Regions from separate parts of the Mitsuaria sp. TWR114 genome, predicted to be linked through region 1. Evidence: riboswitches for the same ligand, from Rfam matches in the RefSeq annotation. Region 1 holds a riboswitch; each other region holds the start of a gene.

Region 1 (4,193 bases):
CACGGCCTGTTCCTTGACCACGGCGTACTGCGACTTGTCCTTGACGATGCCGTTCTTGTTCAAGGCCTTGGGGCCGAGCTCGAACTGCGGCTTGATCAGCAGCAGCGCCTGGCCTTGCGGCTTGAGCCAGCCGGCCACGTGCTTGATCGTGCCGATCATCGAGATGAAGCTCAGGTCGCCCACGACGAGGTCGAAAGGCTCGGCGGGCACATAGTCCTTCACGTGCATGCCTTCGAGGGCCGTCACGCGCGGGTCGGCCTTCAAGGTCTCGTGCAGCTGGCCGTGGCCGACGTCGATGCCGGTCACGTGCGCCGCGCCGGCCTTGAGCAGCACGTCGGTGAACCCGCCCGCGCTCTGGCCCATGTCCAGGGCCGAGAAACCGGCCACCGACACGCCGACCTTGGCCAGCGCACCCTCGAGCTTGAGCCCGCCGCGCGAGACGTAACGCAGTTCGGCATCGTTCGTCACGCGCATGGGGGTGGTCTCGGGCAGGTCCTCGCCGCACTTGCGCACGACGGTCCAGCCCTTGGGGCCTTCCCACTCGACCGCGCGTGCGTCGATCAGCCGCTGGGCAGCCGAGCGCGTGGGCGCCAGGCCAAGGGAAAGAAGCCGCTGATCAGCACGCATGGTCGGGTCTCGGTTCAGTCGACGGTCAGTCGATCAATAGCGGTAGGTGTCGGGCTTGTAGGGACCGGCCTTGCTGACGCCGATGTAGGCGGCCTGCTCGTCGGTCAGCTCGCTCAGCTGCGCGTTCAGCGTCTTGAGCTGCAGGCGCGCGACGTGCTCGTCCAGGTGCTTGGGCAGCACGTAGACCTGGCCCACGGCATAAGCGTCCTTGTGCGCGAACAGCTCGATCTGCGCGATGGTCTGGTTGGCGAAGCTCGAGGACATCACGTAGCTCGGGTGGCCGGTGCCGCAGCCCAGGTTCACGAGGCGGCCCTTGGCCAGCAGGATGATGCGCTTGCCGTCCGGGAAGATCACGTGGTCCACCTGCGGCTTGATCTCTTCCCACTCGTACTGCTCGAGCGAGGCGACGTCGATCTCGTTGTCGAAGTGACCGATGTTGCAGACGATCGCGTTGTGCTTCATCGCAGCCATGTGCTCGTGGCGGATCACGTTCTTGTTGCCGGTCGTGGTCACGAAGATGTCGGCCTTGTCGGCGGCGTATTCCATCGTCACGACGCGGAAGCCCTCCATCGCGGCCTGCAGCGCGCAGATCGGATCGATCTCGGTGACCCAGACCTGGGCCGACAGCGCGCGCATCGCCTGCGCCGAGCCCTTGCCCACGTCGCCGTAGCCGGCGATCACGGCGATCTTGCCGGCGACCATGACGTCGGTGGCGCGCTTGATGCCGTCCACCAGCGACTCGCGGCAGCCGTAGAGGTTGTCGAACTTGCTCTTGGTGACCGAGTCGTTGACGTTGATCGCGCGGAACAGCAGCGTGCCCTTGGCCGACATCTCCTTCAGGCGATGCACGCCGGTGGTCGTTTCCTCGGTCACGCCGATGATCTCGGCGCTCTTGCGGGTGTACCAGGTCGCGTCTTCGGCGATCTTCTTCCTGATCGCGGCGAACAGGATGCGCTCTTCCTCGCTACCCGGATTGGCCAGGACCGACAGGTCCTTCTCGGCCTTCTGGCCCAGGTGCATCAGCAGCGTCGCGTCGCCGCCGTCGTCCAGGATCATGTTGGGGCCTTCGCCCGCTTCGCCCTTGGCGCCGAACTCGAAGATGCGGTGGGTGTAGTCCCAGTAGTCTTCCAGCGTCTCGCCCTTGTAGGCGAAGACGGGGGTGCCGACGGCGACCAGCGCGGCGGCGGCGTGGTCCTGCGTCGAGAAGATGTTGCACGAGGCCCAGCGGACTTCGGCGCCCAGCGCCTGCAGCGTCTCGACCAGCACGGCGGTCTGGATCGTCATGTGCAGCGAGCCGGTGATGCGCGCGCCCTTGAGCGGCTGGGCCGCGGCGTATTCCTCACGGATCGCCATCAGCGCGGGCATCTCGCTCTCGGCGATCTTGATCTCCTTGCGGCCCCAGTCGGCCAGCGACAGGTCTTTGATCAGGTACTGGTCTTGGGCCAGCGGCTTCAGTTGGGCGTTCATGCGGACTCCTGCGAGGAAGGGCCGTCGACGCCAGCGATCAGGACATGGGGAGAAGTGGGGAGGGCACTTGCCGCTCGGTCCTCACCCGGCCTGCGAAGGGTCGACGGGTGAGCGCGGTTGCCATGGCCGCGGGCACGTCGCCGCGCGGCGGTTCCGAGCCTGGCCTCGATGGGATGGGAGGTCGCAACGCTCCTCGGAACAGGGCGCGATTGTAGACATGTTCCGTTCGACGGCTTGATGACAGCGTCACGGTCGGGGCCACAATCGCCCCTTATGCGAACGATCCCCCCGCTCAGCGACTGTCCCCGCGCGGCCTGGCTCCCCCTGCGCGGGGTGCTGACCGACATCGACGACACCCTGACGGCCGAGGGCGACATCGCCCCCGCCGCGCTGGCGGCCCTGCATCGGCTGCAGGGCGCCGGCGTCCCGGTCATCGCGATCACCGGCCGGCCCGCGGGCTGGAGCGCGCCCTTCGCGTTGGACCGGCCCCTGCGGGGGATCGTGGCGGAGAACGGCGGGGTGCTGCTGCACCGGGAGAACGACGCGCTGGTCACCGAGTTCGCCCAGGACGACGCGACGCGACGGGAGAACTTCGCGCGTCTGCAGGCCTGCGCGGGGGCGATCGTGGCGACGGTGCCGGGCGCCCAGCTGGCGCGCGACAGCGCGGGGCGGCTGACCGACATCGCGGTCGACCACAGCGAATTCACGCGGCTGGACGACGACGCGATCGCCGCCGTCTGCGACCTGATGCGCGCCCATGGGCTGGTGGCGACGGTGAGCTCGATCCACGTCAACGGCTGGATCGGGGAACACAGCAAGTGGACCGCCGCCCAGTGGGCGGTGAAGCGGCTGACCGGGCGAGCGTTCGATCCGCGGGAGTGGGTCTATGTCGGCGACTCGACGAATGACCAGCTGATGTTCGAGCGGGTGCCCCTGTCGGTGGGGGTGGCCAACATCGCGCGTTTCCTGCCGATGCTGGATCACCCGCCGGCCTACGTCACCGCCAGCGAGCGCGGCGACGGTTTCGCGGAAGTGGCCCGCGCCTTGCTGGCCGCGGCCGGCTGAGGGCGGGTCGGCGCGTCCTCGACGGCCGGGACGCGCGGCCGGGGCTGGCGCCCTTCGACCGGATCCCAGGCATGCCGCCCGACCAGCGCCGACACTCCCGGCCAGTCATGCCCGCGCGGCAGCACCCGCGCCAGGCTCGCATGGCTGACGCGTCCGCCGACGGCCACGAGCCGCTCCGCCACCTCGATGCGCCGGCGCCGCAGCCGCGGCAGCAGCCAGCGGTTGGTCGGGCGCTCGCGCAGCACGCTGGGATGCGGCATGCAGCGGTGCTCCGCCATCAGCAGGTGGCGCAGCAGCACCTCCAGTCCGAACGGGTCGAGGTGGCGCCAGTCGGTGCTCAGCCGCGCCAGCGCGAAGCGCAGGTTGGCCTGGGCGTCGGAACGCGCGACATGGAAACGGTTCTGGCCAGTCATGAACATCGGGGCCTCCGATCGGGGGAGATCGATGCGCCCGCGCGGCAAGCGCGGCGCCTGTCCTGGATGTCGGCGGGCGCGCGGGGGTTCTGAAGCCCGAGGATGTCCCCAAAAACGTCACGAAACGCAAACGCCCCTCGACCTGAGGGGGGCCTCGTCGGAGGGAGGCGAGACCCCCGAACGTGGACGGGGCCGCCGGAAAAAGCGAAGGGCCGCGCGAGGCGGCCCTTCCGGGTGGGGGTGAGGCGTCAGCCGGCCTCGGGGTGGCGGGCCTTCCAGGCGCGCATCGCTTGCCGGTAGCGGTCCATCGCCAGGTCGTGCAGGTCGAAGATGCACGGGTCGCAGCCGTTGCCGCAGCAGGCGTCGATGTCCGGCTGCACGGGCGGCTGGGGCATCGGGTCGTCGGCCTCGAGCGAGGCCGGCGCCGCGGCGGGGTCGGGCAGGGCGGTGGTCATGACCGGGAGGCTCCGCGAGGGCTTCGGCCCCCGCGGCGCACGCTCAGCGACGGACCGGCGGCGGTCCCGAGTGGGCCGAGCGCTGCAGGTGACGGAAGGTGATCCGGCCCTTGGTCAGGTCGTAGGGCGACATCTCCAAGGAGACGGCGTCGCCAGCCAGGATGCG
Region 2 (4,193 bases), on a different contig from region 1:
TGACCTGCGCGGCCGGGTACAGGCCCAGCACGCCATTGGCGGTCAGCCAGCGGCCTTCGATGAGCCGCTGCAGCATGCGCTTGCCGTCGCTGAAGACGCGCTGGGCCTCGGCGCCGACGACCTCGTCCTTGAGGATGGCCGGGAACGGCCCCGCCAGGTCCCAGGTCTGGAAGAACGGGCCCCAGTCGATGCACTGCGCCAGTTCGGCCAGGTCGTAGTTGCGGAACTGGCGCCGGCCGATGAAGCGCGGCGCCGGCGGGGTGTAGGTCGTGAAGTCAGCGCGCTGCTTGTTCGCACGCGCCTGCGCCAGCGTCACCAGCGGCGTCTGCTTCTTATTGGCGTGCAGCTCGCGGACCTTCTCGTAATCGGACTTCAGCTCGTCGATGAAGCGCGTGGCGCGTTCATCGGACAGCAGGTCCGAGCACACGCCCACCGAGCGCGACGCGTCGGGCACGTAGACCACCGGCCCTTCGTAATGCGGCGAGATCTTGACCGCCGTGTGCACGCGGCTGGTCGTTGCGCCGCCGATCAGCAGCGGGATCTTCTTCACGCGGAAGTAGTCGTCGCGCTGCATCTCCGCGGCGACGTGCTGCATCTCCTCCAGGCTGGGCGTGATCAGGCCCGAGAGCCCGATGATGTCGGCGCCTTCGACCTTGGCCTTGGCGAGGATGTCCTGGCACGGGACCATCACGCCCATGTTCACGACCTCGAAGTTGTTGCACTGCAGGACCACCGTGACGATGTTCTTGCCGATGTCGTGCACGTCGCCCTTCACCGTGGCGATGACGATCTTGCCCTTGGAGCGGACGTCGGCGCCGGCGGCGGCGAGCTGGCGCTTCTCCTCCTCGATGTAGGGCACCAGGTGGGCCACCGCGGACTTCATCACCCGCGCGCTCTTGACCACCTGCGGCAGGAACATCTTGCCCGCGCCGAACAGGTCGCCGACCACATTCATGCCGGCCATCAGCGGGCCTTCGATCACGTGCAGCGGCCGGCCGCCCTTGGCGCGGATGCCCTGCCAGGCCTCCTCGGTGTCCTCGACGATGAAATCGGTGATGCCGTGGATCAGCGCATGCGACAGCCGCGCGTCGACGTCGCCCGCGCGCCAGGCCAGCTTGGCGCTGTCGTCCTTGGCCGCGCCCTTGACCGACTCGGCCACCTCGAGCAGCCGCTCGGTTGCGTCCTCGCGGCGGTTCAGCACCACGTCCTCGACGCGCTCGCGCAGGTCGGCGGGGATCTCGTCATAGACGCCGACCATGCCGGCGTTGACGATGCCCATGTCCATCCCCGCCTGGATCGCGTGGTACAGGAAGACCGTGTGGATGGCCTCCCGCACCGGCTCGTTGCCGCGGAAGCTGAAGGACACGTTGGACACGCCGCCGCTGACCTTCGCTCCGGGCAGGTTCGCTTTGATCCAGCGCGTGGCCTCGATGAAGTCGACCGCGTAGTTGTTGTGCTCCTCGATGCCGGTGGCGATCGCGAAGATGTTGGGGTCGAAGATGATGTCCTCGGGCGGGAAGCCGATCTCGTCGACCAGCAGCCGGTAGGCGCGCTCGCAGATCTGGATCTTGCGTTCGTAGGTATCGGCCTGGCCGGTCTCGTCGAAGGCCATCACCACGGTGGCCGCGCCATAGCGGCGGATCAGCTTGGCCTGGCGGCGGAACTCGGTCTCGCCCTCCTTCAGCGAGATCGAGTTGACGATGCCCTTGCCCTGGATGCACTTGAGCCCGGCCTCGATCACCTCCCACTTGGACGAGTCGATCATGATCGGCACGCGCGCGATCTCGGGCTCGGAGGCGATCAGGTTGAGGAAGCGCACCATCGCGGCCTTGCTGTCCAGCATGGCCTCGTCCATGTTGATGTCGATGACCTGGGCGCCGTTCTCGACCTGCTGGCGGGCGACGCTCAGCGCCTGCTCGAAATCGCCATTCAGGATCATCCGCGCGAAGGCCTTGGAGCCGGTGACGTTGGTGCGTTCGCCCACGTTGACGAACAGCGTGCCGGCGCCGATGGCCACCGGCTCCAGGCCGGAGAGCTTCATCGGGGGGACGGCGGCGCGGCCCGGAGCGGTGCTGGCGTCGGAAGCGTCGGAAGCGGGAGGGAGGGCGGACATGGCGGCGGCGCTCTTCGAGGCTGGAGGAAGCTGGATCGAGACGGGGCCGCGCAACTCACCGCAACCCCGCGCGGGGCGGGACGGTGAGCGTCGTTGTTCAGCGGGGTCCCGGGGTCCGACCGCGCCGTTCCGAGCCTGGCGGGCGCCCGGATGACGGGACCTGTCGCAACGCTCCTCGGAAACCACCGCCGCCCCGATGCCGCGAATGCGGCATTGCTGGCAGCGGAAACGGCGTGCATTCTACCGGTCCGGCCCTGCTTTGTTCGTGCCGGAATGCCTGCCGAAGCCTCGCGCGGACCTATGCTCGCCCGCAGCGTGCCGCGGTGGAGGGAACCGGCGCAGGCACGGCGACATCCGACAACGACAACAACGAGGAGGCGACGTCCGGTCGCCGGGAAGGCCACGTGGATCTGGTCCAACTTCCTTCAAACAGCCTGCGCGTGGGACAGGTGCTGACCTTCTCGCTGCGCGACGCGGCGGGGCACCTGCTGTTCGCCGCCGGGCATCCGCTGCCCGACACGCCGCAGGTGCGCGAGCTGCTGGCGCGCGGGCCCTGGGTCCAGGCGCACGAGACGCGCGAATACCAGCGCGCCCTGGCCCACAAGCTCGACACGATGATGCTGCAGGGGGCCTCGCTGTCCGCGCTGGCCAATGCCAAGGCCGAGTACAAGCCCACGCGGCCCATGCCCCTGCCGGCGGCGACGGGGCCGGCGCACACCGCCATCTGGGCCGATTTGCAGTGGCATGCGCAGCAGGTGCTGCGCGATCCGCATCGGCCGGACTTCCTCCTGCGCCTGGCGCAGCTGCTGGACACGGTGCTGTCGCGCCTGACGCAGCAGCCCGATGCCTCGCTGGCGATGCTGGTGCACGACGCCGGCCAGGAGCCGCTGCAGTACAGCGCGCGGCATGCGCTGCTGTCGCTGGTGCTGGCGGAGATGACGACCCGCCAGCTCGGCTGGAGCGAGGGCCGCCGGCGCACGCTGGGCCTGGCGGCGCTGACGATGAACCTGGACAGCGCCGCCCAGCAGGACCAGCATGCGCTGCGGCCGGAGGCGCTGGCCCAGGCGCAGCGCGAGGCCCTGGCCGGCCATGGCGACCGCGCGGCGGCCACGCTGCAAGGGATCGGGGTCGACGACGAGGCCTGGCTCGCCGCGGTCCGCCTGCATCACGACGCCGGGCCGGGCCCGCTGGCCGGCCGCGCGGACGGCGAGTTGATGGCGCGCCTGCTGCGCCGCATCGACGTCTATGGCGCGCGATTGAGCCCGCGACGCAACCGCCGGGCGCTGTCGGCGGCGCAGGCCGCGCGGGCGGTCTACCTGGACGAGCTGCAGCAGCCCGACGAGGCGGGCGCCGCGCTGATCAAGGCGATCGGCCTCTATCCGCCGGGCTCGCTGGTCCGGCTGGCCAATGGCGAGGAGGGCATGGTGCTCAAGCGCGGGCACAGCGCGAGCGAACCGCTGGTGGCGGCGCTGATCGGCCGCAGCGGCTCGCCGCTGACCGTGCCGGTGCTGCGCGACACGCGCTTGCCGGCGCAGGCGATCTCGGCCAGTCTGGCGCCGCATGAAGTCCGGCTGCGCGTCCACATGGACGCGATGCTCAAGCTCTATTGAGGTGGACTGCCCTGGCCGCTGCCCCGCCGGCCCTCACCCCCGCCCTCTCCCGCGAAGTGGGAGAGGGAGAGGGAGGGATCAGACGCCTTCAGTGATCAGTCCGCTGAACAGCTTGCTGCCCCACGGGCGCGGCCGGTAGGCGGCGACCTTCTGCGCGATCGCGCGGATGTGGTCGGGCGTCGTGCCGCAGCAGCCGCCGGCGATGTTCAGGAAGCCGGCCGCGGCGAACTCGCCCACCAGCCGGCCGGTGACGTCCGGCGTCTCGTCGAAGCCGGTGTCGCTCATCGGGTTGGGCAGGCCGGCATTCGGGTAGCAGGAGATCGGCGTGTCGCCGGCCGCCTTGGACAGTTCCTCGATGTAGGGCCGCATCAGCGCCGCGCCGAGCGCACAGTTCAGGCCGATCGCCAGCGGCAGCGCGTGGCGCACCGAGTGCCAGAACGCCGTCACCGTCTGACCCGACAGGATGCGGC
Region 3 (4,193 bases), on a different contig from region 1:
GGAGCCGACGCAGGACAGGTGCGGCGCGGCGTCGAAGCCCTGCGACGCGATGTCGGCGACGGTCGACAGCGTCTTCTCGCGCGTGGAGCCGCCGGCGCCGTAGGTGACGCTGAAGTACTGCGGATTCACCGCGCGCAGTTCCTGCACGACGGTCTTGAGCTTCTCGGTGCCGACGGGCGTGTTGGGCGGGAAGAATTCGATGCTGACCGGCGTCGTCATGGTTGTTGGATCCAGATGAAGAATTCGGTGTTGCCGTCGCCACCGGTGACGGGGCTTTCGAACCAGCCCTTGACGACGAGGTCGCGCTTCTCGGCGGCGGCCACGGCCTGTTCCTTGACCACGGCGTACTGCGACTTGTCCTTGACGATGCCGTTCTTGTTCAAGGCCTTGGGGCCGAGCTCGAACTGCGGCTTGATCAGCAGCAGCGCCTGGCCTTGCGGCTTGAGCCAGCCGGCCACGTGCTTGATCGTGCCGATCATCGAGATGAAGCTCAGGTCGCCCACGACGAGGTCGAAAGGCTCGGCGGGCACATAGTCCTTCACGTGCATGCCTTCGAGGGCCGTCACGCGCGGGTCGGCCTTCAAGGTCTCGTGCAGCTGGCCGTGGCCGACGTCGATGCCGGTCACGTGCGCCGCGCCGGCCTTGAGCAGCACGTCGGTGAACCCGCCCGCGCTCTGGCCCATGTCCAGGGCCGAGAAACCGGCCACCGACACGCCGACCTTGGCCAGCGCACCCTCGAGCTTGAGCCCGCCGCGCGAGACGTAACGCAGTTCGGCATCGTTCGTCACGCGCATGGGGGTGGTCTCGGGCAGGTCCTCGCCGCACTTGCGCACGACGGTCCAGCCCTTGGGGCCTTCCCACTCGACCGCGCGTGCGTCGATCAGCCGCTGGGCAGCCGAGCGCGTGGGCGCCAGGCCAAGGGAAAGAAGCCGCTGATCAGCACGCATGGTCGGGTCTCGGTTCAGTCGACGGTCAGTCGATCAATAGCGGTAGGTGTCGGGCTTGTAGGGACCGGCCTTGCTGACGCCGATGTAGGCGGCCTGCTCGTCGGTCAGCTCGCTCAGCTGCGCGTTCAGCGTCTTGAGCTGCAGGCGCGCGACGTGCTCGTCCAGGTGCTTGGGCAGCACGTAGACCTGGCCCACGGCATAAGCGTCCTTGTGCGCGAACAGCTCGATCTGCGCGATGGTCTGGTTGGCGAAGCTCGAGGACATCACGTAGCTCGGGTGGCCGGTGCCGCAGCCCAGGTTCACGAGGCGGCCCTTGGCCAGCAGGATGATGCGCTTGCCGTCCGGGAAGATCACGTGGTCCACCTGCGGCTTGATCTCTTCCCACTCGTACTGCTCGAGCGAGGCGACGTCGATCTCGTTGTCGAAGTGACCGATGTTGCAGACGATCGCGTTGTGCTTCATCGCAGCCATGTGCTCGTGGCGGATCACGTTCTTGTTGCCGGTCGTGGTCACGAAGATGTCGGCCTTGTCGGCGGCGTATTCCATCGTCACGACGCGGAAGCCCTCCATCGCGGCCTGCAGCGCGCAGATCGGATCGATCTCGGTGACCCAGACCTGGGCCGACAGCGCGCGCATCGCCTGCGCCGAGCCCTTGCCCACGTCGCCGTAGCCGGCGATCACGGCGATCTTGCCGGCGACCATGACGTCGGTGGCGCGCTTGATGCCGTCCACCAGCGACTCGCGGCAGCCGTAGAGGTTGTCGAACTTGCTCTTGGTGACCGAGTCGTTGACGTTGATCGCGCGGAACAGCAGCGTGCCCTTGGCCGACATCTCCTTCAGGCGATGCACGCCGGTGGTCGTTTCCTCGGTCACGCCGATGATCTCGGCGCTCTTGCGGGTGTACCAGGTCGCGTCTTCGGCGATCTTCTTCCTGATCGCGGCGAACAGGATGCGCTCTTCCTCGCTACCCGGATTGGCCAGGACCGACAGGTCCTTCTCGGCCTTCTGGCCCAGGTGCATCAGCAGCGTCGCGTCGCCGCCGTCGTCCAGGATCATGTTGGGGCCTTCGCCCGCTTCGCCCTTGGCGCCGAACTCGAAGATGCGGTGGGTGTAGTCCCAGTAGTCTTCCAGCGTCTCGCCCTTGTAGGCGAAGACGGGGGTGCCGACGGCGACCAGCGCGGCGGCGGCGTGGTCCTGCGTCGAGAAGATGTTGCACGAGGCCCAGCGGACTTCGGCGCCCAGCGCCTGCAGCGTCTCGACCAGCACGGCGGTCTGGATCGTCATGTGCAGCGAGCCGGTGATGCGCGCGCCCTTGAGCGGCTGGGCCGCGGCGTATTCCTCACGGATCGCCATCAGCGCGGGCATCTCGCTCTCGGCGATCTTGATCTCCTTGCGGCCCCAGTCGGCCAGCGACAGGTCTTTGATCAGGTACTGGTCTTGGGCCAGCGGCTTCAGTTGGGCGTTCATGCGGACTCCTGCGAGGAAGGGCCGTCGACGCCAGCGATCAGGACATGGGGAGAAGTGGGGAGGGCACTTGCCGCTCGGTCCTCACCCGGCCTGCGAAGGGTCGACGGGTGAGCGCGGTTGCCATGGCCGCGGGCACGTCGCCGCGCGGCGGTTCCGAGCCTGGCCTCGATGGGATGGGAGGTCGCAACGCTCCTCGGAACAGGGCGCGATTGTAGACATGTTCCGTTCGACGGCTTGATGACAGCGTCACGGTCGGGGCCACAATCGCCCCTTATGCGAACGATCCCCCCGCTCAGCGACTGTCCCCGCGCGGCCTGGCTCCCCCTGCGCGGGGTGCTGACCGACATCGACGACACCCTGACGGCCGAGGGCGACATCGCCCCCGCCGCGCTGGCGGCCCTGCATCGGCTGCAGGGCGCCGGCGTCCCGGTCATCGCGATCACCGGCCGGCCCGCGGGCTGGAGCGCGCCCTTCGCGTTGGACCGGCCCCTGCGGGGGATCGTGGCGGAGAACGGCGGGGTGCTGCTGCACCGGGAGAACGACGCGCTGGTCACCGAGTTCGCCCAGGACGACGCGACGCGACGGGAGAACTTCGCGCGTCTGCAGGCCTGCGCGGGGGCGATCGTGGCGACGGTGCCGGGCGCCCAGCTGGCGCGCGACAGCGCGGGGCGGCTGACCGACATCGCGGTCGACCACAGCGAATTCACGCGGCTGGACGACGACGCGATCGCCGCCGTCTGCGACCTGATGCGCGCCCATGGGCTGGTGGCGACGGTGAGCTCGATCCACGTCAACGGCTGGATCGGGGAACACAGCAAGTGGACCGCCGCCCAGTGGGCGGTGAAGCGGCTGACCGGGCGAGCGTTCGATCCGCGGGAGTGGGTCTATGTCGGCGACTCGACGAATGACCAGCTGATGTTCGAGCGGGTGCCCCTGTCGGTGGGGGTGGCCAACATCGCGCGTTTCCTGCCGATGCTGGATCACCCGCCGGCCTACGTCACCGCCAGCGAGCGCGGCGACGGTTTCGCGGAAGTGGCCCGCGCCTTGCTGGCCGCGGCCGGCTGAGGGCGGGTCGGCGCGTCCTCGACGGCCGGGACGCGCGGCCGGGGCTGGCGCCCTTCGACCGGATCCCAGGCATGCCGCCCGACCAGCGCCGACACTCCCGGCCAGTCATGCCCGCGCGGCAGCACCCGCGCCAGGCTCGCATGGCTGACGCGTCCGCCGACGGCCACGAGCCGCTCCGCCACCTCGATGCGCCGGCGCCGCAGCCGCGGCAGCAGCCAGCGGTTGGTCGGGCGCTCGCGCAGCACGCTGGGATGCGGCATGCAGCGGTGCTCCGCCATCAGCAGGTGGCGCAGCAGCACCTCCAGTCCGAACGGGTCGAGGTGGCGCCAGTCGGTGCTCAGCCGCGCCAGCGCGAAGCGCAGGTTGGCCTGGGCGTCGGAACGCGCGACATGGAAACGGTTCTGGCCAGTCATGAACATCGGGGCCTCCGATCGGGGGAGATCGATGCGCCCGCGCGGCAAGCGCGGCGCCTGTCCTGGATGTCGGCGGGCGCGCGGGGGTTCTGAAGCCCGAGGATGTCCCCAAAAACGTCACGAAACGCAAACGCCCCTCGACCTGAGGGGGGCCTCGTCGGAGGGAGGCGAGACCCCCGAACGTGGACGGGGCCGCCGGAAAAAGCGAAGGGCCGCGCGAGGCGGCCCTTCCGGGTGGGGGTGAGGCGTCAGCCGGCCTCGGGGTGGCGGGCCTTCCAGGCGCGCATCGCTTGCCGGTAGC
Region 4 (4,193 bases), on a different contig from region 1:
CCGCATCCTGGCTGGCGACGCCGTCTCCTTGGAGATGTCGCCCTACGACCTGACCAAGGGCCGGATCACCTTCCGTCACCTGCAGCGCTCGGCCCACTCGGGACCGCCGCCGGTCCGTCGCTGAGCGTGCGCCGCGGGGGCCGAAGCCCTCGCGGAGCCTCCCGGTCATGACCACCGCCCTGCCCGACCCCGCCGCGGCGCCGGCCTCGCTCGAGGCCGACGACCCGATGCCCCAGCCGCCCGTGCAGCCGGACATCGACGCCTGCTGCGGCAACGGCTGCGACCCGTGCATCTTCGACCTGCACGACCTGGCGATGGACCGCTACCGGCAAGCGATGCGCGCCTGGAAGGCCCGCCACCCCGAGGCCGGCTGACGCCTCACCCCCACCCGGAAGGGCCGCCTCGCGCGGCCCTTCGCTTTTTCCGGCGGCCCCGTCCACGTTCGGGGGTCTCGCCTCCCTCCGACGAGGCCCCCCTCAGGTCGAGGGGCGTTTGCGTTTCGTGACGTTTTTGGGGACATCCTCGGGCTTCAGAACCCCCGCGCGCCCGCCGACATCCAGGACAGGCGCCGCGCTTGCCGCGCGGGCGCATCGATCTCCCCCGATCGGAGGCCCCGATGTTCATGACTGGCCAGAACCGTTTCCATGTCGCGCGTTCCGACGCCCAGGCCAACCTGCGCTTCGCGCTGGCGCGGCTGAGCACCGACTGGCGCCACCTCGACCCGTTCGGACTGGAGGTGCTGCTGCGCCACCTGCTGATGGCGGAGCACCGCTGCATGCCGCATCCCAGCGTGCTGCGCGAGCGCCCGACCAACCGCTGGCTGCTGCCGCGGCTGCGGCGCCGGCGCATCGAGGTGGCGGAGCGGCTCGTGGCCGTCGGCGGACGCGTCAGCCATGCGAGCCTGGCGCGGGTGCTGCCGCGCGGGCATGACTGGCCGGGAGTGTCGGCGCTGGTCGGGCGGCATGCCTGGGATCCGGTCGAAGGGCGCCAGCCCCGGCCGCGCGTCCCGGCCGTCGAGGACGCGCCGACCCGCCCTCAGCCGGCCGCGGCCAGCAAGGCGCGGGCCACTTCCGCGAAACCGTCGCCGCGCTCGCTGGCGGTGACGTAGGCCGGCGGGTGATCCAGCATCGGCAGGAAACGCGCGATGTTGGCCACCCCCACCGACAGGGGCACCCGCTCGAACATCAGCTGGTCATTCGTCGAGTCGCCGACATAGACCCACTCCCGCGGATCGAACGCTCGCCCGGTCAGCCGCTTCACCGCCCACTGGGCGGCGGTCCACTTGCTGTGTTCCCCGATCCAGCCGTTGACGTGGATCGAGCTCACCGTCGCCACCAGCCCATGGGCGCGCATCAGGTCGCAGACGGCGGCGATCGCGTCGTCGTCCAGCCGCGTGAATTCGCTGTGGTCGACCGCGATGTCGGTCAGCCGCCCCGCGCTGTCGCGCGCCAGCTGGGCGCCCGGCACCGTCGCCACGATCGCCCCCGCGCAGGCCTGCAGACGCGCGAAGTTCTCCCGTCGCGTCGCGTCGTCCTGGGCGAACTCGGTGACCAGCGCGTCGTTCTCCCGGTGCAGCAGCACCCCGCCGTTCTCCGCCACGATCCCCCGCAGGGGCCGGTCCAACGCGAAGGGCGCGCTCCAGCCCGCGGGCCGGCCGGTGATCGCGATGACCGGGACGCCGGCGCCCTGCAGCCGATGCAGGGCCGCCAGCGCGGCGGGGGCGATGTCGCCCTCGGCCGTCAGGGTGTCGTCGATGTCGGTCAGCACCCCGCGCAGGGGGAGCCAGGCCGCGCGGGGACAGTCGCTGAGCGGGGGGATCGTTCGCATAAGGGGCGATTGTGGCCCCGACCGTGACGCTGTCATCAAGCCGTCGAACGGAACATGTCTACAATCGCGCCCTGTTCCGAGGAGCGTTGCGACCTCCCATCCCATCGAGGCCAGGCTCGGAACCGCCGCGCGGCGACGTGCCCGCGGCCATGGCAACCGCGCTCACCCGTCGACCCTTCGCAGGCCGGGTGAGGACCGAGCGGCAAGTGCCCTCCCCACTTCTCCCCATGTCCTGATCGCTGGCGTCGACGGCCCTTCCTCGCAGGAGTCCGCATGAACGCCCAACTGAAGCCGCTGGCCCAAGACCAGTACCTGATCAAAGACCTGTCGCTGGCCGACTGGGGCCGCAAGGAGATCAAGATCGCCGAGAGCGAGATGCCCGCGCTGATGGCGATCCGTGAGGAATACGCCGCGGCCCAGCCGCTCAAGGGCGCGCGCATCACCGGCTCGCTGCACATGACGATCCAGACCGCCGTGCTGGTCGAGACGCTGCAGGCGCTGGGCGCCGAAGTCCGCTGGGCCTCGTGCAACATCTTCTCGACGCAGGACCACGCCGCCGCCGCGCTGGTCGCCGTCGGCACCCCCGTCTTCGCCTACAAGGGCGAGACGCTGGAAGACTACTGGGACTACACCCACCGCATCTTCGAGTTCGGCGCCAAGGGCGAAGCGGGCGAAGGCCCCAACATGATCCTGGACGACGGCGGCGACGCGACGCTGCTGATGCACCTGGGCCAGAAGGCCGAGAAGGACCTGTCGGTCCTGGCCAATCCGGGTAGCGAGGAAGAGCGCATCCTGTTCGCCGCGATCAGGAAGAAGATCGCCGAAGACGCGACCTGGTACACCCGCAAGAGCGCCGAGATCATCGGCGTGACCGAGGAAACGACCACCGGCGTGCATCGCCTGAAGGAGATGTCGGCCAAGGGCACGCTGCTGTTCCGCGCGATCAACGTCAACGACTCGGTCACCAAGAGCAAGTTCGACAACCTCTACGGCTGCCGCGAGTCGCTGGTGGACGGCATCAAGCGCGCCACCGACGTCATGGTCGCCGGCAAGATCGCCGTGATCGCCGGCTACGGCGACGTGGGCAAGGGCTCGGCGCAGGCGATGCGCGCGCTGTCGGCCCAGGTCTGGGTCACCGAGATCGATCCGATCTGCGCGCTGCAGGCCGCGATGGAGGGCTTCCGCGTCGTGACGATGGAATACGCCGCCGACAAGGCCGACATCTTCGTGACCACGACCGGCAACAAGAACGTGATCCGCCACGAGCACATGGCTGCGATGAAGCACAACGCGATCGTCTGCAACATCGGTCACTTCGACAACGAGATCGACGTCGCCTCGCTCGAGCAGTACGAGTGGGAAGAGATCAAGCCGCAGGTGGACCACGTGATCTTCCCGGACGGCAAGCGCATCATCCTGCTGGCCAAGGGCCGCCTCGTGAACCTGGGCTGCGGCACCGGCCACCCGAGCTACGTGATGTCCTCGAGCTTCGCCAACCAGACCATCGCGCAGATCGAGCTGTTCGCGCACAAGGACGCTTATGCCGTGGGCCAGGTCTACGTGCTGCCCAAGCACCTGGACGAGCACGTCGCGCGCCTGCAGCTCAAGACGCTGAACGCGCAGCTGAGCGAGCTGACCGACGAGCAGGCCGCCTACATCGGCGTCAGCAAGGCCGGTCCCTACAAGCCCGACACCTACCGCTATTGATCGACTGACCGTCGACTGAACCGAGACCCGACCATGCGTGCTGATCAGCGGCTTCTTTCCCTTGGCCTGGCGCCCACGCGCTCGGCTGCCCAGCGGCTGATCGACGCACGCGCGGTCGAGTGGGAAGGCCCCAAGGGCTGGACCGTCGTGCGCAAGTGCGGCGAGGACCTGCCCGAGACCACCCCCATGCGCGTGACGAACGATGCCGAACTGCGTTACGTCTCGCGCGGCGGGCTCAAGCTCGAGGGTGCGCTGGCCAAGGTCGGCGTGTCGGTGGCCGGTTTCTCGGCCCTGGACATGGGCCAGAGCGCGGGCGGGTTCACCGACGTGCTGCTCAAGGCCGGCGCGGCGCACGTGACCGGCATCGACGTCGGCCACGGCCAGCTGCACGAGACCTTGAAGGCCGACCCGCGCGTGACGGCCCTCGAAGGCATGCACGTGAAGGACTATGTGCCCGCCGAGCCTTTCGACCTCGTCGTGGGCGACCTGAGCTTCATCTCGATGATCGGCACGATCAAGCACGTGGCCGGCTGGCTCAAGCCGCAAGGCCAGGCGCTGCTGCTGATCAAGCCGCAGTTCGAGCTCGGCCCCAAGGCCTTGAACAAGAACGGCATCGTCAAGGACAAGTCGCAGTACGCCGTGGTCAAGGAACAGGCCGT

The links. Region 1 has a riboswitch for S-adenosylhomocysteine ahead of ahcY (adenosylhomocysteinase). Riboswitches for the same ligand answer to the same signal wherever they lie in the genome.
Region 2: another riboswitch for S-adenosylhomocysteine. It lies ahead of metH (methionine synthase); the one in region 1 lies ahead of ahcY (adenosylhomocysteinase).
Region 3: another riboswitch for S-adenosylhomocysteine. It lies ahead of ahcY (adenosylhomocysteinase); the one in region 1 lies ahead of ahcY (adenosylhomocysteinase).
Region 4: another riboswitch for S-adenosylhomocysteine. It lies ahead of ahcY (adenosylhomocysteinase); the one in region 1 lies ahead of ahcY (adenosylhomocysteinase).

What each region holds. Positions count from the first base shown of each region.
Region 1 covers NZ_VOSR01000064.1:4,621-8,813, reverse strand. The annotation lists gene FUT87_RS03750 (TlyA family RNA methyltransferase) at 1-627, opposite strand, end outside; gene ahcY (adenosylhomocysteinase) at 661-2,094, opposite strand; S-adenosyl-L-homocysteine riboswitch at 2,197-2,295, opposite strand; gene FUT87_RS03740 (HAD family hydrolase) at 2,368-3,159, shown strand; gene FUT87_RS03735 (hypothetical protein) at 3,087-3,578, opposite strand; gene FUT87_RS03730 (oxidoreductase-like domain-containing protein) at 3,821-4,027, opposite strand; gene infA (translation initiation factor IF-1) at 4,071-4,193, opposite strand, start outside.
Region 2 covers NZ_VOSR01001101.1:4,623-8,815, forward strand. The annotation lists gene metH (methionine synthase) at 1-2,041, opposite strand, end outside; S-adenosyl-L-homocysteine riboswitch at 2,192-2,296, opposite strand; gene FUT87_RS27775 (HD-GYP domain-containing protein) at 2,518-3,723, shown strand; gene FUT87_RS27780 (homocysteine S-methyltransferase family protein) at 3,802-4,193, opposite strand, start outside.
Region 3 covers NZ_VOSR01000011.1:13,227-17,419, reverse strand. The annotation lists gene metF (methylenetetrahydrofolate reductase [NAD(P)H]) at 1-219, opposite strand, end outside; gene FUT87_RS00780 (TlyA family RNA methyltransferase) at 216-947, opposite strand; gene ahcY (adenosylhomocysteinase) at 981-2,414, opposite strand; S-adenosyl-L-homocysteine riboswitch at 2,517-2,615, opposite strand; gene FUT87_RS00770 (HAD family hydrolase) at 2,688-3,479, shown strand; gene FUT87_RS00765 (hypothetical protein) at 3,407-3,898, opposite strand; gene FUT87_RS00760 (oxidoreductase-like domain-containing protein) at 4,141-4,193, opposite strand, start outside.
Region 4 covers NZ_VOSR01000022.1:2,454-6,646, forward strand. The annotation lists gene infA (translation initiation factor IF-1) at 1-124, shown strand, start outside; gene FUT87_RS01230 (oxidoreductase-like domain-containing protein) at 168-374, shown strand; gene FUT87_RS01235 (hypothetical protein) at 617-1,108, shown strand; gene FUT87_RS01240 (HAD family hydrolase) at 1,036-1,827, opposite strand; S-adenosyl-L-homocysteine riboswitch at 1,900-1,998, shown strand; gene ahcY (adenosylhomocysteinase) at 2,101-3,534, shown strand; gene FUT87_RS01250 (TlyA family RNA methyltransferase) at 3,568-4,193, shown strand, end outside.